3 regions of the Pantoea sp. KPR_PJ genome follow, and region 1 is predicted to be linked to each of the others. Evidence: predicted binding sites of a transcription regulator. Region 1 holds the regulator's gene; each other region holds the start of a gene.

Region 1 (7,913 bases):
GACTTTGGCTACGCGGTATTTGGTAAAATTGTGAAAGGGATGGACGTGGCTGAAAAAATTTCTCAGGTCCCGACCAAAGATGTCGGTCCTTATCAAAATGTTCCGGTAAAACCAGTAGTTATCCTGTCTGCGAAAGTCCTGCCCTGACGTATTGCGCCGCCATCCAGTGGCGGCGTTGCCTTGCCCCTCTCCGGCAAAGGGGAAATTAGCTCCTATACTCAGCTTCAAGAGTCTGGACAACCCCGAGCAGGAGGCGGCATGGCAAATAAACTCACCGAGAAACAGAAAAATACGCTCTGGCAGCAGCGACGCATTGCCAGTTATCAGGCCAGCTGTCGGCTGGAGGGTTTTACCCTGGCGGAGCCCGTCAGCACCTACGACCAGGCTGAAGCGAGACTCGACTCGCTGAGGAGACAGTATGGTGCCGAATAGTGCTGTCGCGCGCGATCCCTACCTGTGGCAAAACGATGACGTGCTGAAAAATCGTCTGAATATTCACGATGCCGCACAGTTGCGTAAGGCTGAGCTGGCGTTCAGCAGTGCGCGCCTCGCCACGCTGGAGCTGGGACCCGCTACCATTGGCCTGCCTTTTCTGTGTCATATTCACCGCACGCTGTTTCAGGACCTCTACAGCTGGGCAGGCGAGCTGCGCACCATTGATATCTGGCGCGACGACACGCCGTTTTGCCATTTCGAATATATCGAAAAAGAGGGCAACACGCTGATGGACGCGCTGGAAGAGGAAGAGGGGCTGCGCAACCTGGAACAGCAGTCGTTTGTAGCGCGCATTGCACACTACTATTGCGAAATCAATATGTTGCATCCCTTCCGCGAGGGAAATGGCCGCGCTCAGCGCATTTTCTTTGAGCAGCTGGCGCTGCATGCCGGGTACTTCCTCGAGTGGCAGCACGTAGAGGCGCAGCAGTGGCGTGAGGCAAACCAGGCCGGCGCAAATGGCGATCTGGCCCCGCTGGAAGCCGTCTTTGCTCGTGTTGTGAGTCGCGCCAGCCTGTAAAACGCGTAGAATAGCGGCGGTTTTCTCTGTCAGGACAGACCATGCTGCTGCTAATCGACAACTATGATTCCTTTACCTGGAATCTTTACCAGTATTTTTGCGAGCTTGGCGCGCAGGTGCGCGTGGTACGCAACGATGCCATCACGCTGGATGAGATGGCGGCGCTACCGCTGTCACATCTGGTGATTTCACCGGGTCCCTGTACGCCGGATGAATCTGGCGTCTCTATGGACGCCATTCGCCATTTCGCCGGACGCATTCCGGTGCTGGGCGTTTGCCTGGGGCATCAGGCCATTGCACAGGCCTATGGGGCCAGAGTGGTCCGGGCTCGGCAGGCCATGCATGGAAAAACCTCTGCTATCGTTCATAACCATCAAGGCGTATTCCGCAACCTCAATAATCCCCTGACCGTGACGCGCTATCACTCTTTGATCGTGGCGCGCGATTCGCTGCCTGATGAATTCGAAATTACGGCCTGGAGCCTGAAAGAGGGGGAGCCGGATGAGATCATGGGATTTCGTCACAGGACGCTGGCGCTGGAGGGCGTGCAGTTTCATCCAGAGAGTATCCTGAGTGAACAGGGGCACCAGCTGCTGCATAATTTTCTGGAAACCTGAAGATATGTTTGCCTTTGATTGATTTGTTATGCATATTTTATGACTAATATTTCATCGTGGTTTAATAAATAATCAAAGGTGGTCGTCGATGGCATCGGAGAAATTAGCGGTAACGCGGGAAACGTTTGATAAGGTGATATTGCCTGTTTATGCACCTGCGCACTTTGTGCCGGTGAAGGGCAAGGGCAGCCGTGTCTGGGATCAGCAGGGAAAAGAGTATATCGATTTTTCCGGCGGTATCGCCGTAACGGCGCTCGGCCACTGCCATCCGGCGCTGGTGGCGGCGCTGAAAAACCAGGGCGAAACGCTGTGGCACCTGAGTAACGTCTTCACCAATGAGCCTGCGCTGCGCCTGGCCAGCAAGCTGATCGATGCAACCTTTGCCGAGCGCGTTTTCTTCGCTAACTCTGGCGCGGAAGCCAATGAAGCCGCCTTCAAGCTGGCGCGCTACTACGCCTGCCAGCGCCACAGCCCGTTCAAAAGTAAAATCATCGCTTTCCATAATGCGTTCCACGGCCGCACGCTCTTTACCGTTTCCGTTGGCGGCCAGCCAAAGTATTCCGACGGCTTTGGTCCGAAGCCTGCGGATATCGTGCACGTTCCCTTTAACGATCTGGAGGCGGTAAAAGCGGTTATCGACGACCATACCTGCGCCATCGTGGTCGAACCCATTCAGGGGGAGGGTGGCGTAACGCCGGCTACCCCTGAGTTTATGCAGGGATTGCGCGAGCTGTGTGACCAGTATCAGGCGCTGCTGGTGCTGGATGAGGTGCAGAGCGGCATGGGACGCAGCGGCAAGCTGTTTGCCTACGAGCACTATGGCGTCACGCCCGACATCCTCACCACCGCGAAAGCGCTGGGCGGTGGTTTCCCGGTGAGCGCCATGCTGACCACCGATGCGATCGCCTCGACCATGTCGCCAGGCGTGCATGGCACCACCTATGGCGGCAACCCGCTTGCCTGCGCAGTGGCCGAAGCGGCGCTGGACGTGATCAATACGCCAGAAGTGCTGGAAGGGGTGCAGGCGCGTCGCGAGCAGTTTGTGACGGCCCTGAAGGCGCTCGACGCGAAGCACGATCTCTTTACAGAGATTCGTGGCAAAGGACTACTGATCGGCGCTGCACTAAAACCGCAGCATGCGGGAAAAGCGCGCGCCATTCTCAATGCGGCAGCGGCCGAAGGCCTGATGGTGCTGGTAGCGGGCACTGACGTGATCCGCTTTGCGCCTTCGCTGGTTATTGAGCCAGCCGACATTGAAGAGGGTATGGCGCGTTTCGCCCGCGCGGTGGAAGGCGTCCTGGCAGCCTGATTAACCTTTACGTAAATGCCTGATGAGCCAGCGGCCATGCTGTGGCCGCTGGCTCCACGCCAGTGACGAAATGGTATGCATCACGTTCAGGTGCTCCAGGATACGGCGCACATGCTGCTCCAGAATCGTGACCGCCCCTTCACCCAAATTATTGACCTCTTCCATGATGTTGGTCTGTGAGCCAGGCCCGTCATATTCCAGCCGCTGCTGGCAGCGCTGGATGGCGATTTCGCATGACTGCAGGTAGCGCTGCGCCAGATCGGGTGTCAGCATCGTGTGCTCGCGCGCGAGAATGGTCATGGCATTGATATGCTCGACGATAAACTGGCTGTGCGTGACCCACAGGCGCATGTCTTTCAGGTACTGGGCGTTAAAGCCCGGCTCCTGCATCGCCTGGTTGAGCGAGTTAAACAGCGCATTATGCGCCTGGTTAACCTGCATACGCTGATAGGCCAGCTTTTTCGCCTCCTGCTCGGGTCCCAGCAGCAGCTGCAGCGCATCCTGACAGGTTTCCAGCGCGTCGTGCGCATTCTGGCGAAGCAGCCCGCTCTGCCATTGTGGCCATAGCCAGAGCATTCCGCCGAAGGCGATCAAACAGCCCATCAGCGTGTCCATCAGGCGTGGAAGTAAAAACTGCGCGCCGTTCAGCGACAGCAGCTGCAGCGAATAGACCGCCGTAACGGTAAAGCCAATCATCGACCAGCCGTAATATTTGCGCGTGACCAGATAGCTGAGTAGCGTAACCACCAGCATAAACAGCAGCACCAGGGATTCCGGCACGGCAAAGCGTAGCGAGGCGGCGGCAATGACCAGCCCGGCAAAGGTGCCCAACGCCCGGTGCTGAATACGCACGCGGGTGGCGCTGTAGCCATTCTGACTGACAAACATAATGGTCATCAGGATCCAGTAAGGCTTGGGAATATCGAACAGCATCGCCAGCGCGCTGCCAAACATCAACATCACCGCAAAGCGTGCCGCCGTGCGCAGCGCTGAAGATTTAAAGGAGAGGTAGCTGCGCAGGGCGGGCAGCAGGGGCAGGCGGCGCTGGCGATCGCTCATCAGGTCACGCTGGTAGAGCGGTTTTTGCGTGCGCAGCACCCGGGCGATACGGCTGAAATGATAGAAGCAGAAATGCCCGACGGGATTATCGGGGTGCTGACGGGTGATCTTCTCCAGCGCGCCGAGCGGCTTTTCCATCTCAAAGCGACTCGGTAGCTGGTGATAGAGGATGGCATCGGCCAGCGCACGTAGCCGTGCTGAAATAATTTTGGCATTCCAGCGGATCACCGCTTCCGCATGGCTGCGCTCGACCAGCTTCTGAACCTCTTCTGGCTGATGCAGGCTGACAGAGATATGTTCCTGCAAATCGAGTGCTACCTGAAAAGCGCGCATGAGCCGTTTATGGCTGTTGTCGCGGCTGGCAGAGAGCATGTGCATCTGCTGGTAGCAGGTATTAATCAGATCAACCGCTTTCTGCTGGCGCGCGAGCAGCGGCGGCAGCGCTTTTTCGGGATCGGTGAGCTGGGTCAGCAGCGTATATTTCGCGTCGCAGTAATCCGCCAGCTCGCGATAGATCAGGCTCAGGGTTTCACGCATCGGCTGCTCTTTCCACAGCCAAAACCAGAACCAGTTGAACAGCCCGTACCAGAGCGTGCCACCAATGTAGAGCAGCGGTGGCACATAGACTGGCATACGCCCAATCAGGCTAAGGGTAAAGATAGCCGCGACCAGCGTGCCAGGGAGCAGACGACCGTGCAGCGGGCTGATTTCGCCAGTCACGCCCAGCAGCAGCGGCAAGGCAAAAAGCACGGCAGGCAGCGGGACGCCTTTTAGCGTCAGCAGCTGGATCAGAAAGCTGCCGAGCGCAAACAGCGAGCCGCCGACCACCAGGCGTTTGAAAAAGCGTTTATGCGGCGTGTCCAGGCCAGCCACGTTGCAGCAGGCGGGAACGAGAGAGAAGAGCAGGCCTTTTTGCAAATCGCCAAACAGCCAGCCAAGCGCCACAGGAATGCACAACACCAGCGTCTGCCGCAGCGCATAGTTAACTTCGGGGTGATAGATGATTCGACGCCACATCACTTCACTGAAAACAGTAGCGGCGTGACAGAAACATCACGCCGGGAGAGAGAGGAAATCAGCGGGTGCCGTACACGACAATGGTCTTGCCGTGGGCGGAAATCAGATTCTGGTCTTCCAACATTTTCAAAATGCGGCCCACGGTTTCGCGTGAGCAACCAACGATTTGGCCAATTTCCTGACGAGTAATTTTGATTTGCATGCCGTCGGGATGCGTCATGGCGTCTGGCTGTTTTGCCAGGTTGAGCAGGGTTTGTGCAATACGTCCGGTCACGTCGAGGAAAGCTAAATTGCCCACTTTTTCCGAGGTAACCTGCAGACGGCGCGCCATCTGCGAAGAGAGACGCATTAAAATATCCGGATTCACCTGAATAAGCTGACGGAATTTCTTGTAAGAAATTTCGGCCACTTCGCACGCGGTTTTTGCACGTACCCAGGCGCTGCGCTCCTGACCTTCTTCAAACAGGCCAAGCTCGCCAATAAAATCACCCTGATTCAGGTAAGAGAGGATCATCTCTTTACCTTCTTCATCTTTGATCAGTACCGCAACGGAACCTTTCACGATGTAGTAAAGCGTTTCAGCCTTCTCACCTTGATGAATCAGCGTACTTTTGGATGGATATTTGTGAATATGGCAATGGGACAGGAACCATTCGAGTGTAGGGTCTGTTTGCGGTTTGCCGAGAACCATTCGCTATTATCCTCTGTTGTAATCGTGCCCAAAATGCAGAGTCATATTCTCTGCCAGGCGATGAAAGCTTCAAGCGTTTCCCGAGAGGGAGATTATTCGGGGTTCCATTTTGCGCCAGGCGCTTGAGGTGTCCCGCCTTCGTCCTTAATAAGACGAAACTATTTTCAGCACTGTTTGTAGCACAGCTTTTGTCAGCTGTCTTCTGTTGTCTCGCTTCAGCAGAGGGGGGATTACTCTGGATTGCTGTTTGTCAGGTGAACGCGTACTCTGGCGGCAAACAGGCTATTCTCGAGGGAAAAACAATGCAGGCAAGAGTGAAGTGGATCGAAGGATTAACCTTTTTGGGTGAGTCCTCTTCAGGGCATCAGATCCTGATGGACGGTAACTCGGGCGATAAAGCGCCCAGCCCGATGGAAATGGTGCTGATGGCGACTGGCGGCTGTAGTGCCATCGATGTGGTTTCTATTTTGCAAAAGGGCCGCAACGATGTGGTGGAGTGCGAGGTAAAGCTGACCTCGGAACGCCGTGAAGAGGCACCGCGCCTGTTTACCCATATTAATCTTCATTTCGTGGTTACCGGCAAGGCGCTGAGCGACAAAGCCGTGGCGCGCGCGGTAGATCTGTCAGCGGAGAAGTACTGTTCGGTGGCGTTGATGCTGGGCAAAGGGGTCGACATTACCCACAGCTATGAGGTTGTGGCGCAGTAAGCCAAACCGCTGGTGCCGGTGACAAGGACAGCACGTCTTACTCAGCGCTGCCCTGCGTAATGACGCACCTTATCGCTGGGTGCGTCTGTCGCTTTTGCGTGGCCAGGCCGTCTGCTGCTTCCGTCGTCAGGCGATCTGCTTTCCTTCTATCAGCCGCTGCACCAGCGGTGCCATAATTAACTCCATCGCCAGCCCCATCTTGCCACCCGGCACCACCAGCGTATTCATATGCGAAATAAACGATCCCTGGAGCATCGCCAGCAGGTAGGGAAAGTCGATATTCTCCAGTCCGCGAAAGTGAATAACCACGAAGCTCTCATCCAGCGACGGGATCTCGCGCGCGGCGAAGGGGTTAGACGTATCGACGGTTGGCACGCGCTGGAAGTTGATGTGAGTACGCGAAAACTGCGGCGTAATGAAGTTGATGTAATCTTCCATTGAACGCACCACTGAGTCCATAACCGCTTCGCGTGAGTGGCCGCGCTCGCTGGTGTCGCGCACCAGCTTCTGGATCCACTCCAGGTTAACGATCGGCACCACGCCAACCAGCAGATCCACCTTTTCCGCCACGTTATGCTGCTGCGTCACCACACCGCCGTGCAGTCCTTCGTAAAACAGCACGTCGGTATTTTCCGGCAGCGGCTGCCAGGGCGTAAAGGTGCCGGGTACCTGGTTCCACGGCACCGCTTCATCATAGGTATGCAGATATTTGCGCGACTGGCCTTTGCCTGCGCTGCCGTAATCACTGAAGGTTTGCTCAAGCAGGCCAAAATCGTTGGCTTCCGGCCCAAAGTAGCTGATATGGCGACCTAAATCGCGTGCCTTGCGGATCGCCATATCCATTTCTGGTCGCGTAAAGCGATGGAAGCTGTCGCCTTCCAGTTCGGCGGCATGCAGGTTGAACTGCTGAAAAATTTTGCGAAACGCCAGGCTGGTGGTGGTGGTCCCGGCTCCGCTGGAGCCGGTCACCGCGATGATCGGGTGTCGTGCTGACATGTTGAAGCTTCCTGTAACGTCGGGCGATAGGCATTGTTAACATGAAAAGCGCGGTGGCGCATCAGCCACGAAATTCGCTGCGCGGCATGATATTGACGGTTTCGTGCAGTTCCGACCAGACCAGCACCGCGTCTCCACGTTCCAGCTGACGACGCACATCGTCGACCTTTTGCGCCAGGCTGCGCTCCTGCTCGCCGTAGTCGGTGCCTTCACGCAGCACAAAGGCTTCAATCAGGTTGTTGAGGGTTTCAGGGTCAATCTGTTGCCAGGGAATCATCATGAGCTAAGCCACTGTGTAAGCCACTGCGGCACGCGCTGTTCGAGCCACATCTGCGGTTGACGCAGTGTGCCACCGACAAAGCCAACGTGTCCGCCATGCGGCGTGAGTTGATAGGTGGTGCTGGCTGAGAGCTGATCCGACTGCGGGATCACCTCATCCGTCATAAAAGGATCGTCCTTCGCGTGCACAATCAGCAAGGGTTTACGTACGTTTTTGAGCAGC
Region 2 (7,913 bases), on a different contig from region 1:
AACCCTTTTGATATTTTTGTCACCGGCGCGCGCAAAGGTTTTCATATTGCCATTCACAACCTGATGCCCAACGTGGTGATGGCTTATGTGCTGGCAGAAGTGCTGAATTTACTCGGCATTATGCCTGTCCTCGGCCATCTTTTTGCGCCGGTCATGGGGCTGTTTGGCTTGCCGGGTGAGGCCATTACCGTGCTGCTGACCGCCTGGCTTTCATCCTCTGCGGGCACCGGCGTCGCCGTGAGCCTGCTGACCAAAGGTTTGCTGACCGGCGCGGATATTACCATTCTGGCGCCCGCCATTTTCCTGATGGGATCGCAGTTGCAGTACATGGGCCGTCTGCTGGGTGTCGCCGACGTACCGAAAAAATACTGGCCGCTGCTGATGCTGGTAAGCATCATCAATGCGGCGATCGCCATGTTCGTTATGCGTCTTTTTGTTTAGGAGAGAAGCTGTGTCCAGGGTCCTAGATCACTATCACTACCTGCATGAGATCCCCGAGCTGGGTTTTCAGGAGTTTAAAACGTCTGCCTATATCGCCGATCGGCTGGAACAGGCCGGGCTAACGGTAACGCGCAACATTAACCAGACCACCGGTATTGTGGCAGAGATTGACAGCGGTGTGCCGGGTCCGGTACTGGCGCTGCGTGCCGATATGGACGCGCTTGGCCATATCATTGATGGCGTGCCCTGCGCGCGCCATACCTGCGGCCATGACGGACACGCATCCGTGGTGCTGACCGCTGCGCAGGAGTTGCTGGCAGAAGGCGCAGTGAAAAAAGGGCGTCTGAAGATTCTTTTTCAGCCTGCTGAAGAGCTGGGGGCAGGCGCACTGGCGATGACCGAAGGCGGCGCGCTGGATGACGTTGACATGATCCTCGGCTTTCATCTGCGGCCGCAGGAGGAGTGTGTGGTGGGCCAGGCGACGCCAGCGGTCTTCTATTCCGCCTGCTCTACGCTGGAGGCAACCATTAAGGGCGCACCCGCCCACGCCGCGCGCCCGCATCTCGGCATCAACGCACTCGACGCTGCGGTGCAGGCGGTTAATGCCGTAAACGCTATCCATCTTTCGCCTGGTCTGAACTGGAGCGTGAAGGCGACGCGTTTTCTCTGCGACGCGGGCGTAACTAACTCCGTGCCCGATGAGGCGCGCGTGGTCTGGGATCTGCGCTCACAGGAGAATGCGCCGATGGCGCTGCTGAAAGAGAAGGTGACGCAGGCCATTCAGCACAGTGTCGCTGCGCTGGGTGCTACGGCAGACGTGGTGGTGCTTAAAGAGATGCCAGCGGCGGAGATCCATGACGAGGCGACAGCGGTGATCCGCGCAGCGATTATCGACGTGCTGGGCGCAGAAGGGCTGCTGGAGCCGAAAACCACTCCGGGTAGCGAAGACTTTTTCTATTATCCGGTGAAACGCCCTGGCGTTAAGGCAGGCTTTTGGGGGCTGGGCACGAATCTGGTGCCGGGGCTGCATCATCCCGATATGCACTTCGAGCTGGCGGCGCTGGAGACGGGCGTGAATATCTTTAAATCCTGCGTGAAAAGGGTGCTGGGCTAACCCGTCCGCCTGTGGGGGCGTCCGCGCTGACCGGGACGGCCCCACGGCTCCCCCCTGGGCGCCAGCGCTTCTCGCCAACGGCGACCAACAATTTTCCCCGTCCGCTGTTCGCCGCCGCGCGCAAAATATTGTATGCTATGCCGCCTTAACAGAGACCCGGTAACCGGAACGCCGCCAATGTAGAACGCGCCTTTAAAACCGCCTTCCTGACGCTCTGCGTCACGCCTGGCTCCGTTTACCTGCCGGATATCCGGCCATCATGATTACTCTGCATCGTCCTTTCATGTGACGGTGCCTCGATGAGAAGAATTCACTCATGTCTAATTTCATGCAAGAGGTGGCGCGCCGTCGCACCTTTGCGATCATTTCGCACCCCGATGCGGGTAAAACCACCATCACTGAAAAAGTGCTGCTGTTCGGACAGGCGATTCAGACCGCCGGAACGGTGAAAGGCCGCGGCTCCAGCCAGCACGCTAAATCTGACTGGATGGAGATGGAGAAGCAGCGTGGCATCTCTATCACCACGTCCGTTATGCAGTTCCCCTACCGTGACAGTCTGGTTAACCTGCTCGATACGCCGGGGCACGAAGACTTCTCGGAAGATACCTACCGCACGCTGACGGCGGTGGACTGCTGCCTGATGGTGATCGACGCGGCGAAAGGCGTCGAGGATCGTACCCGCAAGCTGATGGAAGTCACCCGCCTGCGCGATACGCCGATCCTGACCTTTATGAACAAACTTGACCGTGACATCCGCGATCCTATGGAGCTGCTGGATGAGGTCGAGAGCGAGCTGAAGATCGCCTGCGCGCCGATTACCTGGCCTATTGGCTGTGGCAAGCTGTTTAAAGGCGTCTACCACCTCTATAACGACGAAACCTATCTCTATCAGTCAGGGAAAGGCCACACCATTCAGGATGTACGCATCGTTAAAGGGCTGGATAATCCAGAACTCGACAGCGCGGTCGGCGAAGAGCTGGCGGCGCAGCTGCGCGAAGAGCTGGAGCTGGTCAAAGGGGCATCGCACGAATTTGACCAGGAGCTGTTCCTGAGCGGTGAGATTACCCCGGTCTTTTTCGGCACCGCGCTGGGTAACTTTGGCGTTGATCATATGCTCGATGGCCTGGTCTCCTGGGCACCCGCGCCGATGCCTCGCGTAACGGATGCCCGCACCGTTACCGCGCAGGAAGAGAAATTTACCGGCTTCGTCTTTAAGATTCAGGCCAACATGGATCCGAAACACCGCGACCGCGTTGCCTTTATGCGTGTGGTCTCCGGTAAATATGAAAAAGGCATGAAGCTGCGTCAGGTGCGCACCGGCAAAGACGTGGTGATCTCCGATGCGCTGACCTTTATGGCGGGTGACCGCTCGCACGTAGAAGAGGCCTGGCCGGGCGATATTATCGGCCTGCATAACCATGGCACTATTCAGATCGGTGACACCTTTACCCAGGGTGAGAACATCAAGTTCACTGGCATCCCGAACTTCGCCCCTGAGCTGTTCCGTCGTATCCGCCTGCGCGATCCGCTGAAGCAGAAACAGCTACTGAAAGGGCTGGTTCAGCTGTCAGAAGAGGGGGCAGTGCAGGTATTCCGTCCGGTGCACAACAACGATCTGATTGTCGGCGCGGTAGGTGTGCTGCAGTTTGACGTGGTCGTGGCGCGCCTGAAGAGCGAGTACAACGTTGAGGCGATTTACGAAGCGATTAACGTCTCAACGGCGCGCTGGGTTGAGTGCAGCGATGCGAAGAAATTTGAAGAGTTCCAGCGTAAAAATGAGGTTAACCTCGCGCTGGATGGCGGCGATAATCTGACCTATATCGCGCCAACCATGGTCAACCTCAACATCACGCAAGAGCGCTATCCTGAGGTGATTTTCCGCAAAACGCGCGAGCATTAATTGCCGCTGCCACAGGGCCAGTCAGCTTTGGCTGGCCCTGTTTCTCTTCTCCAGACTCCTCCTAAAAACTCTGTTTTTTCTCTTAACTGGCGTGCGATCAACCAGTTAATCCAGCAAAACGCCAAATACCAACTATGATTATTCTGTCGGACGGCAAAAGAGAACCTGGTTCTCCCTTACGTCCCGCTACGCAGCAGCGCCGTTTGCTGCTGTTGCGCCCACGGTTGTGGGTGAGCTCACTGACAGAAGGAAGATATCGATGAATAAGACTAAGATTGCCCAAACGCTGATGGCGGTAATGGTTGGTTCCGCCCTGTTAAGCGGCAGCGCCCTGGCGGAAGACTCTATGACGCAAAAAGCGCAGCAGAGTGCTGACAGTGCCGGTGCGAAAATCAATAGTTCTATGAAAAAAGTCGATGGATTTATGGATGACAGCGCCGTCACCGCAAAAGCCAAAGCGGCTCTGGTGGATGACGAAGCCATAAAGAGTACGGATATTTCCGTGAAGACGCATGACGGTGTGGTGACGCTGAGCGGTTTTGTCACGTCGCAGGATCAGGCTGAAAAAGCCGTTGCCGTTGTGAAGAAAGTGGAAGGCGTTAAATCCGTCAGCGATAAACTGCACGTTAAAGACAGCAAATCACAAAGTTTAAAAGGATATGCCGGGGATGCGGCAACGACCAGCGAAATTAAAGCTAAACTGTTAGCCGATGACATCGTTCCGTCGCGCAACGTTAAGGTAGAAACGACCGACGGCGTTGTACAGCTCTCAGGAACCGTCGCGACTAAAGCGCAGTCGGACCGCGCGGAAAGTATCGCGAAAGCCATTGAAGGCGTTAAAAGCGTTAAGAATGACCTGTCCGTGAAGTCTTAACGTCGTGAGTACGGCGTCTGCGTGACGCCGTACTGACACAAGAAAACCCAAACTGGGAAGAAACGAGCAGTTCGATTTCATAAAGGTAAGGAGAGGCTTATGTTTCGTTGGGGTATTATATTTCTGGTAATTGCACTGATCGCGGCGGCGTTAGGATTTGGTGGCCTCGCCGGTACGGCAGCATGGGCAGCTAAAGTTGTCTTCGTTGTTGGTATTATCCTGTTCCTCGTGAGCCTGTTTACCGGCCGCAAACGTCTCTGACCGGCTGAGTTATTCTGATCTTTGCAACGAGCATGCATAAAGCGGAGACCAGCCAGCTATCGCGTAGCGTGAAGGAACACGCATCAGGTGCGATGGCCGTCGCCAGCGAGCATGGCGGTGGGTCGGGAGAAAACATGGCTGGTTCTCCGGGATGCTGCTGAACGTAAATGGACATCTGTAACAGCAGCTCTCAGAACCCTTTCTGAGGAGCAGATGTGGGTATCCGGATCCCTGTTACGCTGGGTGCCATTGAGCCCCTGGCCCTTTCCCCGTTTAACGCACAGAAAATCGCTCTGGTTTGCGAAGGTGGCGGTCAGCGCGGTATCTTCACTGCAGGGGTGCTGGATGAGTTCCAGCGCGCCAGATTCAATCCTTTTGATCTCTTCATCGGCACCTCAGCAGGTGCACAAAATCTGTCGGCCTTTGTCTGTGGACAGCAGGGCTACGCGCGACGCGTGATTACCCGCTACACCACCAGCAAACTCTTTTTTGATCCGCTGCGTTTTGTGCGCGGTGGCAACCTGATCGATCTCGACTGGCTGATAGACGTAACCCAGCGTGAACTGCCGCTGGCGCTGGACAGCGCTAAACTGCTGTTCGACAGCGGGCGCGAGTTCTATATGTGCGCCTGCCGCAGCGATGACTACTCACCCGGCTACTTTGCGCCGACCAGCGCCAACTGGCACGATCTGATTAAGGCGTCGAGCGCCATCCCGGGCTTTTATCGGCTGGGAGTCGATCTGGAAGGTATCAGCTACCTGGATGGGGGCATCAGTGATGCGATTCCGGTGCGTGAAGCCGCAAGGCGCGGCGCGGATACCATTGTCGTCATCCGCACCACGCCGTCCCAGATGTTCTATACCCCTGAATGGATGAAGCGCATGGAGCGCTGGCTCAGTGCCAGCGCGCTACAGCCAATGGTTAATATTCTGCATCACCACGAGGCGAGCTACCGCGAGATTCAGCAGTTCATCGAGCAGCCGCCGGGCAACCTGCGTATCATTGAGATCTATCCGCCCCACGTGCTGGCGAGCATGGCGCTGGGCAGTCGTGTCGCCTCGCTGAACAAGGATTATCATCTGGGACGGCGCTGCGGTCGCTACTTTCTTGCCACGCTGGGACAGTGGCTGAGTGACGCCCAGCCATTTGTGCGCTACACCACGGTGACGCCGCCTGCGCCTGTTGCCAATGCACCTGATAACCGGCCGGTAATCACGCCGCTGCTGGCGGAGAATGATGCCGATTACGATAAAGGGTCGCTGGCATGAGATTTATTGATACCCACTGCCATTTCGATTTCCCGCCCTTTGTCGGCGATGAGGAAAACAGCATTGCGCGTGCCGCTGACGCGGGCGTGGAGCGCATTATTGTTCCGGCGGTGGATGCCAGCCGCTTTGAAGGCATCACTGCGCTGGCGGCACACTACTCTGGGCTGTATGCCGCCCTCGGCCTGCATCCTGTTGCCATCGAGCGGCATGAGGATGCACACCTCGCGCAGCTGGAGAGCTGGCTGAAGCGTAAACCGACCAGGCTGGTGGCCATAGGGGAGATCGGCCTGGATCTCTACAGGGAGAACCCGGCATTTGCGCGCCAGGAAGCGCTGCTGGATGCGCAGCTACAGCTGGCAAAGCAGTATGATTTGCCGGTGATCCTGCACTCGCGCCGCACCCATGACAAGCTGGCGAGCCAGCTGCGTCGGCACGACCTGCCGCGGCGCGGCGTGGTGCACGGTTTTGCCGGTAGCCTGCAACAGGCTCAGGCCTTTATTAAGCTCGGCTATGCCATCGGCGTCGGCGGCACAATGACCTACGCGCGCGCCAGCAAGACCCGGAACACGCTGGCACAGCTGCCGCTGGAATCGCTGCTGCTGGAGACCGATGCGCCAGATATGCCGCTCTACGGCTTCCAGGGTGAGCCGAACCGTCCGGAACGCGCGCGACTGGTGTGGCAGGCGCTGTGCGAACTGCGGCCGGAAGCGCCACAGGTTATCGCTGAGGCGCTGTGGCGCAATGCACAAACCCTGTTTGCTCTGCCAGAGTAATCCCTCCTGTGTGACAATAGTAACATTGCCCCTCCTTGCGTTATAATAGCGATATATCTGCCTGCTCCTGACAGTGATGTGATGAGTTGCACAGTAAACAGCGCCTCACATTGTTAGGATTATCACATTACACCGGCGCTTCTGCGCCTGTTTGTTATCTGGAGAACATCATGACTGACATGACCGCCGCTGCACAGCGCGCGCTGCACCTGATGGATTTGACCACCCTGAACGAAGACGATACCGATGAGAAGGTGATTGCGCTGTGCCGCCAGGCCAAATCGCCAGCGGGTAACACCGCCGCCATCTGCATCTATCCCCGCTTTATTCCGGTCGCACGCAAGGCACTGCGCGAGCAGGGAACACCAGAGATCCGTATCGCAACCGTGACCAATTTCCCCCACGGCAACGACGATATCGAGATTGCCCTCGCGGAAACCCGCGCGGCTATTGCCTATGGCGCAGATGAAGTCGACGTGGTGTTCCCTTACCGCGCGCTGATCGCGGGCAACGCGCAGATCGGTTTTGATCTGGTGAAGGCGTGTAAAGAGGCCTGTGCGCAGTCTGGTGTACTGCTGAAAGTCATCATTGAGAGCGGCGAGTTGAAAGAGGACGCGCTGATCCGTCAGGCATCAGAGATCGCTATCGACGCAGGAGCAGACTTTATTAAAACCTCAACCGGTAAAGTGCCGGTCAACGCTACGCCGGAAGTGGCGCAGATCATGATGAGCGTCATTCGTGACAAGGGCGTTAAGCAACAGGTGGGTTTCAAACCCGCCGGCGGCGTGCGCAGCGCTGAAGACGCGGCTCTCTACCTGAAGCTGGCAGACGATATCCTGGGCGAGGGCTGGGCTGACGCGCGTCACTTCCGCTTTGGTGCATCCAGCCTGTTAGCCAGCCTGCTCAACGCGCTGGGCCATCAGACCGCCAGCAGCAAAGCCGGCTACTGATGATGTGAACGGCGGTCGCTGGCCGCCATTTCCATCCAACCCTGATTTGACTGAGGGGGCGATTGTGTTTCTGCCGCAAGAAATTATCCGCAAAAAACGTGACGGTCAGGCGCTGAGCGAAGAAGAGATCCGCTTTTTCATCAACGGTGTGCGCGACAACAGCGTATCTGAAGGGCAAATCGCTGCGCTGGCGATGACTATTTTCTTTCATGATATGTCGCTGCCCGAACGCGTGGCGCTAACAATGGCGATGCGTGACTCCGGCACCGTGCTCAACTGGCAGTCGCTGAACCTCAACGGTCCGGTGGTGGACAAGCACTCTACCGGCGGCG
Region 3 (7,913 bases), on a different contig from region 1:
TGTGGGGGTATAGCTCAGCTGGGAGAGCGCTTGCATGGCATGCAAGAGGTCAGCGGTTCGATCCCGCTTATCTCCACCATTATCTAAGCCCTGATTTCTCAGGCAGAGTCCAGAACCTTCTTCCGTTAGCATTTTCACGCCTGAAAAAAAGCGTCATCGCTGCCGCCTGAGATTTTGCACGCGCTGTTTACGCCGTCACATTTTCTGCCTGCGGCTGTAATACCCGAAAGCCGTGCGTGCCGTCGCGATCCAGTTGCGCCACCAGACCATACTCCCAGTCGAGATAGGCCTGCATTACCGCGGGTTCAATATCGGTTCCCTCATAGGGACGACGGTAGCGATCGATCGCGGGTGACAGCAGTCTGCTCTCGCCCGCTTCCGTCGGGAGACCCGCCTCGCGCCAGGCCGCATTACCGCCCTGTAGCACGTAAACCGGCTTGCCGGTAAGCACCTGCACCTGTTCCACCGCATACCCCGCCAGCAGACTGCTACCGCAGGTTAACACGTAGCGCGCAGCATCGGGCAGCAAGGCGTTGCCCCGCTGTTGCAGCGTCGAGCGCAGCAGCCAGGCGGCTCCGGGAATATGGCTTTTCACATAATTGGCGCGGGTGGTGAAATCGAGTACCTGGGTATCACCCTGCCTGAGCCACTCATCAAGCTGCTGTGGGGAAAGCGTCTGCGCAGAGGGAGAGGGCGGAACCTGAGCCGACCAGCTGCCCGTAGCGCTAAAATCCTGCGGCTGCACGCCGTCGAGTACCGCAACGTCCCAGCCCATCTGCGCCAGCCAGGAGGCGGTCATACTGGCGCGCACGCCGTCACTGTCTACCAGCACGATACGCGCGCCGCGCACGCTGGCGTAGTGATCGGTTTCCTGCACCAGCTGGCCACCCGGAACGTGCCGACTGCCTGGCAGATGCCCGGCGCTGTACTCATCGGCGTCGCGTACGTCAAACAGATAAGTCGTGCGTGCCTCCTGCTGCCAGCGCGTCAGCGTACCGGCGTTAATGCGCGCCACGCCCGCCTGTTCCGCCACCTGACGCGCCTGCGCGACGGCGTGGCGACGCGCGGTTTCGCTGGTCTCGCCATAGCGACGGCTCTGCTGCTGCTCCAGCGTCAGCCCCGCCAGCGTCCAGCCAATCGTACCGTTGCGTAGCGCATAAACCGGATTGCGGATCCCGGCATTCACCAGCGACTGCGTGCCGATAATGCTGCGCGTGCGTCCCGCGCAGTTCACGATCACCGTGGTATCCGGTGAGGGAGCAATGTCGCGCACGCGCAGTACCAGTTCGCCACCCGGCACGCTGATGCCGCCGGGAATCGACATCGTGTGGTATTCATCAAAACGGCGCGCGTCCAGCACCACAACGTCAGCCTTGTTGCGTAGCAGCGCATCGACCTCCTCTGCGGCCAGCGATGGCGTATGGTTATGATGTTCCACCAGCTCGCCGAAGGCTTTGCTGGGCGAGTTCACGTCGATAAACAGCTCGCCTCCCGCAGCGGTCCAGCCTGCAAGGTCGCCTTTCAGCAGGGTGATATTGCTGTAGCCCCACGCCGTAGCCCGTTCCGCCGCCGCCTGTGCCAGGCCCTCACCGTTGTCATACAGCGTAATGGCCGTATCGCGTCGCGGAAGGCGATCCAGCCACTCCAGCTCCAGTTTCGACAGCGGTATATTAATGGCAAACAGCGGATGCCCTTGCGCATAGAGCGCCTCATCGCGCACGTCGACCAGTGCCACTTCCTGCTGCTGACGCAGCGCCTGCTGAATCTCTGCGGCATCGCGCAGAGGAAAAAGATTAGCCATGTGAGAGATCCCAGATATTAGGTAAATAGCGGTTGCTGTAGCCGGAAATAAAGGGTTTTTCGCTGCCGTCTTCACGGTAGACGGCGCGCTTTACCGCGCCAATATTGGCGCCGTAAACGTGAATGCTGACAGAGACGCGGTCATCGAACGCGTTACGGACGCGATGAATATCGCCGACGCGCGGCGACACCGCCTCAATCTGACCGGGCTCCAGGCGCACCGGTGCGCCATCCTCGACCAGATCGCCGTTAACGGACCTGAAGCCCTGTGATACTTCTGCGCCGCGCAGCATGCCGATCAATCCCCACACGCGATGATCATGAACCGGCGTCTGCTGGCCAGGCCCCCAGACAAAGCTCACCACGGAGAAGCGCTGTTGCGCGTCGGCATAAAGCAGATATTGCTGATAATGCTGCGGATGGGGCTGGGTAAAAGTGTCATCCAGCCAGTCATCATGCTGTAGCAGCGGGCGGAGCAGCGCGCTGCCGTGCGTCAGAATTGTTGCCTCGTCTGGCTGCTGGTCGAGCAGGGCAGCAAGCTGCGTGACGAAATCACGCAGGCGGTGATGCTGTAGAGCGCTCACGATTTATTCTCCTGATACTGCTTCGCCACCTGATTTGCCCCGTTTGCCAGGCTGAAATCAAAGGCGCTGCTGACGTCCACCGCGTCAGGCAGCACCTGATAGCGATGGAAGAAGTCCGCCGATTTTTGCAGCGTAGCGATAATAGACGCATCAAACACCAGCGGGCGGATGCGCGCGTCGTCAATCCAGCTGCGGGTGAGGGTCGTCGGCATATTGAGTGATTTGCCCAGCGCCTGCGCAAACGGCTGTGGATGCTGTGCGGCCCACACCTGCGCCTTTGCCAGGCGGGTCAGAAGATCGGCAATCGCCTTACGTTTTTCGGGATCGTTCAGCGCCTCTTTACGCGCCAGCGCATAGGAGTAGCCGGACATAATGCCGCTGCCGCCCCCCTGCGGCACGCGCACCGTGCCATCTACCTGCGTTGACGTGGCGATATAGGGTTCCCAGGGCGCCCAGGCAGCAACCGCACCGGAAGTCAGCGCGGCACGGCCATCGACCGGGCCAAGGAAACGCAGCGTCACGTCATCGGGCTTCAGGCCCGCGCGCTCCAGCAGGCCGAGGATCAGATAGTGTCCCCAGCCGCCGCGGTTAACCGCAATCTGCTTGCCCTTCAGATCCTGCAGGCGGTGAATGTTGGCATCAGGTCGGGTCAGCAGCGCAATGCTGTCCGGGTTGTTCTGCCACGCGCCAACGGCCTTCACCGGCGCGCCCGCAGCATAAACAAACAGGAATGGCAGATCGCCGGTAAAGCCAACGTCGAGCGCGCCCGCATTCAGCGCTTCCTGCACCGGCGCGCCAGAGTCGAAGGCGGTGAGCTTCAGGTTGTAGGGCAGGTTATTCAGCTCGCCGGACGCCTGCAGCGAGGCAAAGCGATCGCCTTTAACGTCTCCGAGGCGCAGCGTGACTTTTTCCGCAGCAAAGGCGTGGGTGAGGCTTAACGCCAGCGTAACGCTGGCAAACAGGGCGGCGAGACGCATCAGGCGCTCCTTTTGCCGCGCGTCTGCGCAGCAACTTTTTCCCGCGTCAGCGGCAGCAGTTCGCGACCATACTCCACGGCATCGTTTAGCGGATCGAAGCCGCGGATCAGCACGCTGTCGATACCGAGGTTGTAATAATCAAGCAGCGCGTCAGAGACCTGATCCGCCGTGCCTACCAGCGCGGTAGAGTTATAGCCACCGCTGACCAGCTTTGTCACGCCGGTCCACAGCACTTTGTCATGGCGATCGCTTTCGTTTGCCGCCGCCAGCAGACGCTGCGCGCCCACGCTTTGCGGTTTAGGCAGGCCAAAAGTGTAGCCTGACTCGGCCAGCTGCTTCTGCGCCGTTTCGTAGATATGCTCGGCGCGCTCCCAGGCCTCTTTTTCAGTCTTGCCGATAATCGGGCGAAAGGAGATGTTGAATTTGATGTTTCGTCCCTGCTTTTTAGCGGCGGCGCGCACGGTCTGTACGGTCTCCGCGGCACCCTGGAGCGGCTCGCCCCACAGCGCAAACACGTCTGCATGACGTGCTGCGACGTCAATCGCCTCCGGCGAGGAGCCGCCAAAGTAGATCGGCAATTTGCTTTGCAGGGGTTTAATGGCGGAGAACGCCTGCTCAGCGCGGTAAAATTCGCCCTGGTGGTCATAAGGTTCTGTCGAAGTCAGGCTTTTGTGCAGTACGCTCAGAAACTCATCGGTGCGCGCATAACGCTCAGCTTTACTGAGGAAGTCGCCATCGCGGCGTTGTTCACTGTCGCTGCCGCCGCTGATGATGTGCACCGCCAGACGTCCTTCGGTCAGCTGATCGAGCGAAGCCAGCTTGCGCGCCGCCAGCGTTGGCGAGACAAAGCCAGGCCGGTGGGCCAGCAGGAACTTAATGCGTGAGGTGTTGGCAGCAGCGTGCGCCGTGACTAAAAAGCCATCGGGTTGATCGGACCAGTAACCCACCAGAATCCGGTCAAAGCCTGCCTCTTCATGGGCGCGGGCAAAACTGGCGATGTACTGTTTATCGAATAGCGGCCCGCTGGCCGGAATGATTTCAGAGGCCAGTCGATGGCCGATCATGCCGAGAAATTGAATGCTCATGCTGTTCTCCTGAGGTGAAGTCATCAGAAAAACTACGGGGCAGCAGGCGCGAGATGAAATTCGATATTGTGCAAAGGAATTGCGCTAAACGGGGAAGGGCGGTACAGCGCGGCTGCAGCAGAAAAGGCAGGCGTTATAACAAGCAGGAATAATTAAGAAGAAGGGCGAGAACCTGTCTCGCCCCTGGCATCAGAAAGCCAGTACCAGTCCGGCGATGGCAGCGGAAAGGACGCTGACCAGCGTTGAACCGTAAAGCAGCTTCAGGCCGAAGCGCGAGACCACGTTGCCTTGCTCTTCATTCAGGCCCTTGATGGCACCCGCCACAATACCAATAGAGGAGAAGTTGGCAAAGGAAACCAGGAAGACAGAGAGAATACCTTCCGCGTGCGGTGACAGCTGGCCCGCCACTTTTTGCAGATCCATCATCGCCACAAACTCATTGGAAACCAGCTTGGTTGCCATGATGCTACCCACCTGCAGCGCCTCGTGCGCCGGCACGCCCATCACCCAGGCAAAGGGATAGAACACGTAACCCAGCACACCCTGGAAGCTGATGCCGAAGATGAAGTCAAACAGCGCGTTCAGACCGGAAATCAGGGCGATAAAGCCAATCAGCATCGCGGCAACGATAATCGCCACGCGGAAACCTGCAAGGATATATTCGCCCAGCATTTCGAAGAAGCTCTGGCCTTTATGAATATCCTGCAGTTGCAAATCTTCTTCGCTGTCGACGCGGTAAGGGTTGATCAGCGACAGCACGATAAAGGTGCTGAACATGTTGAGCACCAGGGCCGCCACCACATACTTAGGCTGCAGCATGGTCATATAAGCGCCAACGATGGACATGGAAACGGTCGACATTGCCGTTGCGGCCATGGTGTACATGCGGCGCTGCGACATTTTGCCCAGAATATCCTTATAGGCGATAAAGTTTTCTGACTGTCCCAGAATCAGAGAGCTCACGGCGTTAAACGACTCCAGCTTGCCCATACCGTTGATCTTTGACAGCACGGTGCCGATGCCGCGGATCACCCAGGGCAGAATGCGGAAGTGTTGCAGAATACCGATCAGGGCAGAGATAAAGACGATAGGACACAGGACGTTGAGGAAGAAGAACGCGAGGCCTTTGTCATTCATATTGCCGAACACAAAGTTGGTGCCTTCACCCGCATATTTGAGCAGGTGATCAAACAGACCCGCGAAGCCTTTAACAAATCCAAGTCCGGCTTCGGAATTCAGGAAGAACCACGCCAGAAGCACTTCAATGACCAGAAGCTGGACAATGTAGCGAACTCGAATACTCTTACGGTCATGGCTGACAAGTAACGCCAGCACGCCTACCACCACTAGTGCTAAAAGAAAGTGCAAAACATGGGACATGATTGCTCCAAATTTGAGGAGAGTTGTAATTTGCTGCGTATTCTATGTAACGCGTTACTTAAAAACGAGATCAAATCCACATTATAAGGATTCGCTATCACCCCATTTCTCAGAAAAGTCTCACAGGTCACAGCCTGTTCACAAAATATTCACATCAAATATCCACAAATTTATTGTCTATAATACATCCAAAGCCTAGAGTAAGCGTTATTGCACATTTTTTTAGCAAGTGTAGCTTTACCTCGAGTTATAGCAATGGCTATACTTTATAGCTTCATCTATCACAACGATAACGATAATCCCATTTCATTTTCCGCGATCGAGCCATAAGCTGCCATGGTGTGACGCGTTCAGACAGGTAGAAAAATATGTTTGAGAGCCGTACCGCCGAGCGTGCCGCTCGCGGAGCCAGAAAAATCAAGCTCGCGCTGCTGGGGCCAGCGTTTATCGCCGCCATCGGCTACATCGATCCGGGCAATTTCGCTACCAACATCCAGGCGGGGGCCGCCTACGGCTATAAGCTGCTGTGGGTCGTTGTCTGGGCCAATATTATGGCGATGATCATCCAGCTGATGTCCGCCAAGCTCGGCATCGCCACCGGTAAAAACCTTGCAGAACATATTCGCGATCGCTTCCCGCGCCCGGCAGTATGGTTCTACTGGGTGCAGGCAGAAATTATCGCTATGGCCACCGATCTGGCGGAATTTATCGGCGCTGCCCTTGGTTTCAAGCTACTGCTGGGCATCTCTCTGCTACAGGGGGCGGTGCTGACCGGTGTGGCAACCTTCTTGATCCTGATGCTGCAAAGCCGCGGCCAGAAGCCGCTGGAGCTGGTTATTGGCGGTCTGCTGCTGTTTGTCGCGGCAGCCTATATCGTTGAGCTTTTCTTCTCTCAGCCCAAAGTCAGCGAGCTGGTGACAGGCATGGCGCTGCCTTCTCTCCCAACGTCGGATGCGGTATTCCTTGCGGCAGGCGTGCTGGGTGCTACGATCATGCCGCACGTTATCTATCTGCATTCGGCTCTTACGCAGGGGGGGGCGAGCGGCAATAAAAGCCAGCGTTACTCTTCAACCAAGCTGGATGTAGCGATAGCCATGACCATTGCGGGTTTTGTTAATCTGGCGATGATGGCAACCGCTGCCGCTGCCTTCCACTTTAGTGGCCACAGCGGTATTGCCGAACTCGATCAGGCTTATCTGACGCTGACGCCGCTGCTCGGCCATGCGGCCGCAACCGTGTTTGGGCTGAGTCTGGTCGCTGCAGGGCTTTCCTCTACCGTCGTTGGCACGCTGGCGGGTCAGGTGGTCATGCAGGGTTTTATTCGCTTCCATATTCCGCTGTGGGTACGTCGCGTAGTCACCATGCTACCCTCATTCATTGTCATCATGGCGGGCTGGGATCCGACGCGCATTCTGGTGATGAGCCAGGTCTTGCTCAGCTTTGGAATTGCGCTGGCGCTGGTGCCACTGCTGGTGTTTACCGGCAACCGGGCGCTGATGGGCGAGATGGTGAACTCTCGTCTGATGCAGAATGCCGGACGCGTGATTGTCGTGCTGGTGGTTGCCCTCAACGGCTATCTGCTGGCTGGAGAAGTGCTCGGCCTCTGACGCTGCCACAAGGCTGGCCCGATTTACGCTGGCCAGCTCGGCTTTTAACCTCACGTGCCGCGGACCCGGCAGCTTACCTCCGCTCATCTACGCTCGATATGCAGTCGCTTTCTCTTTTTTCACAGGAGTCAGAATATGCATGCATTGATAGTGGTGGCCCATCCCGATCGTGATTCTTTCACCCATGCCGTTGCCCGCGCGGTAACGGACGAGATCTGTGCGCCGCATACCTTTGACGTTGCCGATTTGCTGGCAGAAGGCTTTGATCCGCGCTATGGCGCTGCCGATCTGGCGCTGTTCCGCCATCGCGCTGCGCCGCCTGCTGATGTGCTGGCCGAGCAACAGCGCATCGACCGGGCGGACGCCCTGGTGCTGGTTTATCCCGTCTACTGGTGGTCTTTTCCCGGCGTGCTGAAAGGGTGGATCGACCGCGTATTTACCCACGGCTGGGCCTATGACGAAATGCCGGACGGCAAAATT

Evidence for each region. Region 1 encodes CRP, which controls carbon source genes, mostly activating them, when cyclic AMP is high. Its sites were predicted from a motif close to ATGTGANNNNNNTCACAT; they were not measured.
Region 2: deoC (deoxyribose-phosphate aldolase) is a predicted target of CRP. The motif match lies at 6,742-6,759, and genes of this name have one in related genera.
Region 3: HP564_RS07470 (NupC/NupG family nucleoside CNT transporter) is a predicted target of CRP. The motif match lies at 5,891-5,908, and genes of this name have one in related genera.

The regions. Positions count from the first base shown of each region.
Region 1 is NZ_JABMIK010000007.1:206,096-214,008, forward strand. It holds gene ppiA (peptidylprolyl isomerase A) at 1-147, shown strand, start outside; gene HP564_RS15685 (YhfG family protein) at 259-432, shown strand; gene HP564_RS15690 (putative adenosine monophosphate-protein transferase Fic) at 419-1,015, shown strand; gene HP564_RS15695 (aminodeoxychorismate synthase component II) at 1,057-1,632, shown strand; gene HP564_RS15700 (aspartate aminotransferase family protein) at 1,721-2,941, shown strand; gene HP564_RS15705 (YccS/YhfK family putative transporter) at 2,942-5,017, opposite strand; gene crp (cAMP-activated global transcriptional regulator CRP) at 5,076-5,708, opposite strand; gene HP564_RS15715 (OsmC family protein) at 6,011-6,415, shown strand; gene HP564_RS15720 (phosphoribulokinase) at 6,542-7,411, opposite strand; gene HP564_RS15725 (YheU family protein) at 7,473-7,691, opposite strand; gene HP564_RS15730 (hydrolase) at 7,688-7,913, opposite strand, start outside.
Region 2 is NZ_JABMIK010000006.1:181,533-189,445, reverse strand. It holds gene HP564_RS14390 (YjiG family protein) at 1-441, shown strand, start outside; gene HP564_RS14385 (M20 peptidase aminoacylase family protein) at 452-1,555, shown strand; gene prfC (peptide chain release factor 3) at 1,872-3,455, shown strand; gene osmY (molecular chaperone OsmY) at 3,715-4,329, shown strand; gene HP564_RS14370 (DUF1328 domain-containing protein) at 4,429-4,590, shown strand; gene HP564_RS14365 (patatin family protein) at 4,806-5,858, shown strand; gene HP564_RS14360 (TatD family hydrolase) at 5,855-6,631, shown strand; gene deoC (deoxyribose-phosphate aldolase) at 6,802-7,581, shown strand; gene deoA (thymidine phosphorylase) at 7,646-7,913, shown strand, end outside.
Region 3 is NZ_JABMIK010000002.1:593,797-601,709, reverse strand. It holds tRNA gene HP564_RS07495 (tRNA-Ala) at 4-79, shown strand; gene HP564_RS07490 (rhodanese homology domain-containing protein) at 188-1,801, opposite strand; gene HP564_RS07485 (cysteine dioxygenase) at 1,794-2,384, opposite strand; gene HP564_RS07480 (ABC transporter substrate-binding protein) at 2,381-3,361, opposite strand; gene HP564_RS07475 (LLM class flavin-dependent oxidoreductase) at 3,361-4,446, opposite strand; gene HP564_RS07470 (NupC/NupG family nucleoside CNT transporter) at 4,636-5,826, opposite strand; gene HP564_RS07465 (Nramp family divalent metal transporter) at 6,195-7,433, shown strand; gene HP564_RS07460 (NAD(P)H-dependent oxidoreductase) at 7,569-7,913, shown strand, end outside.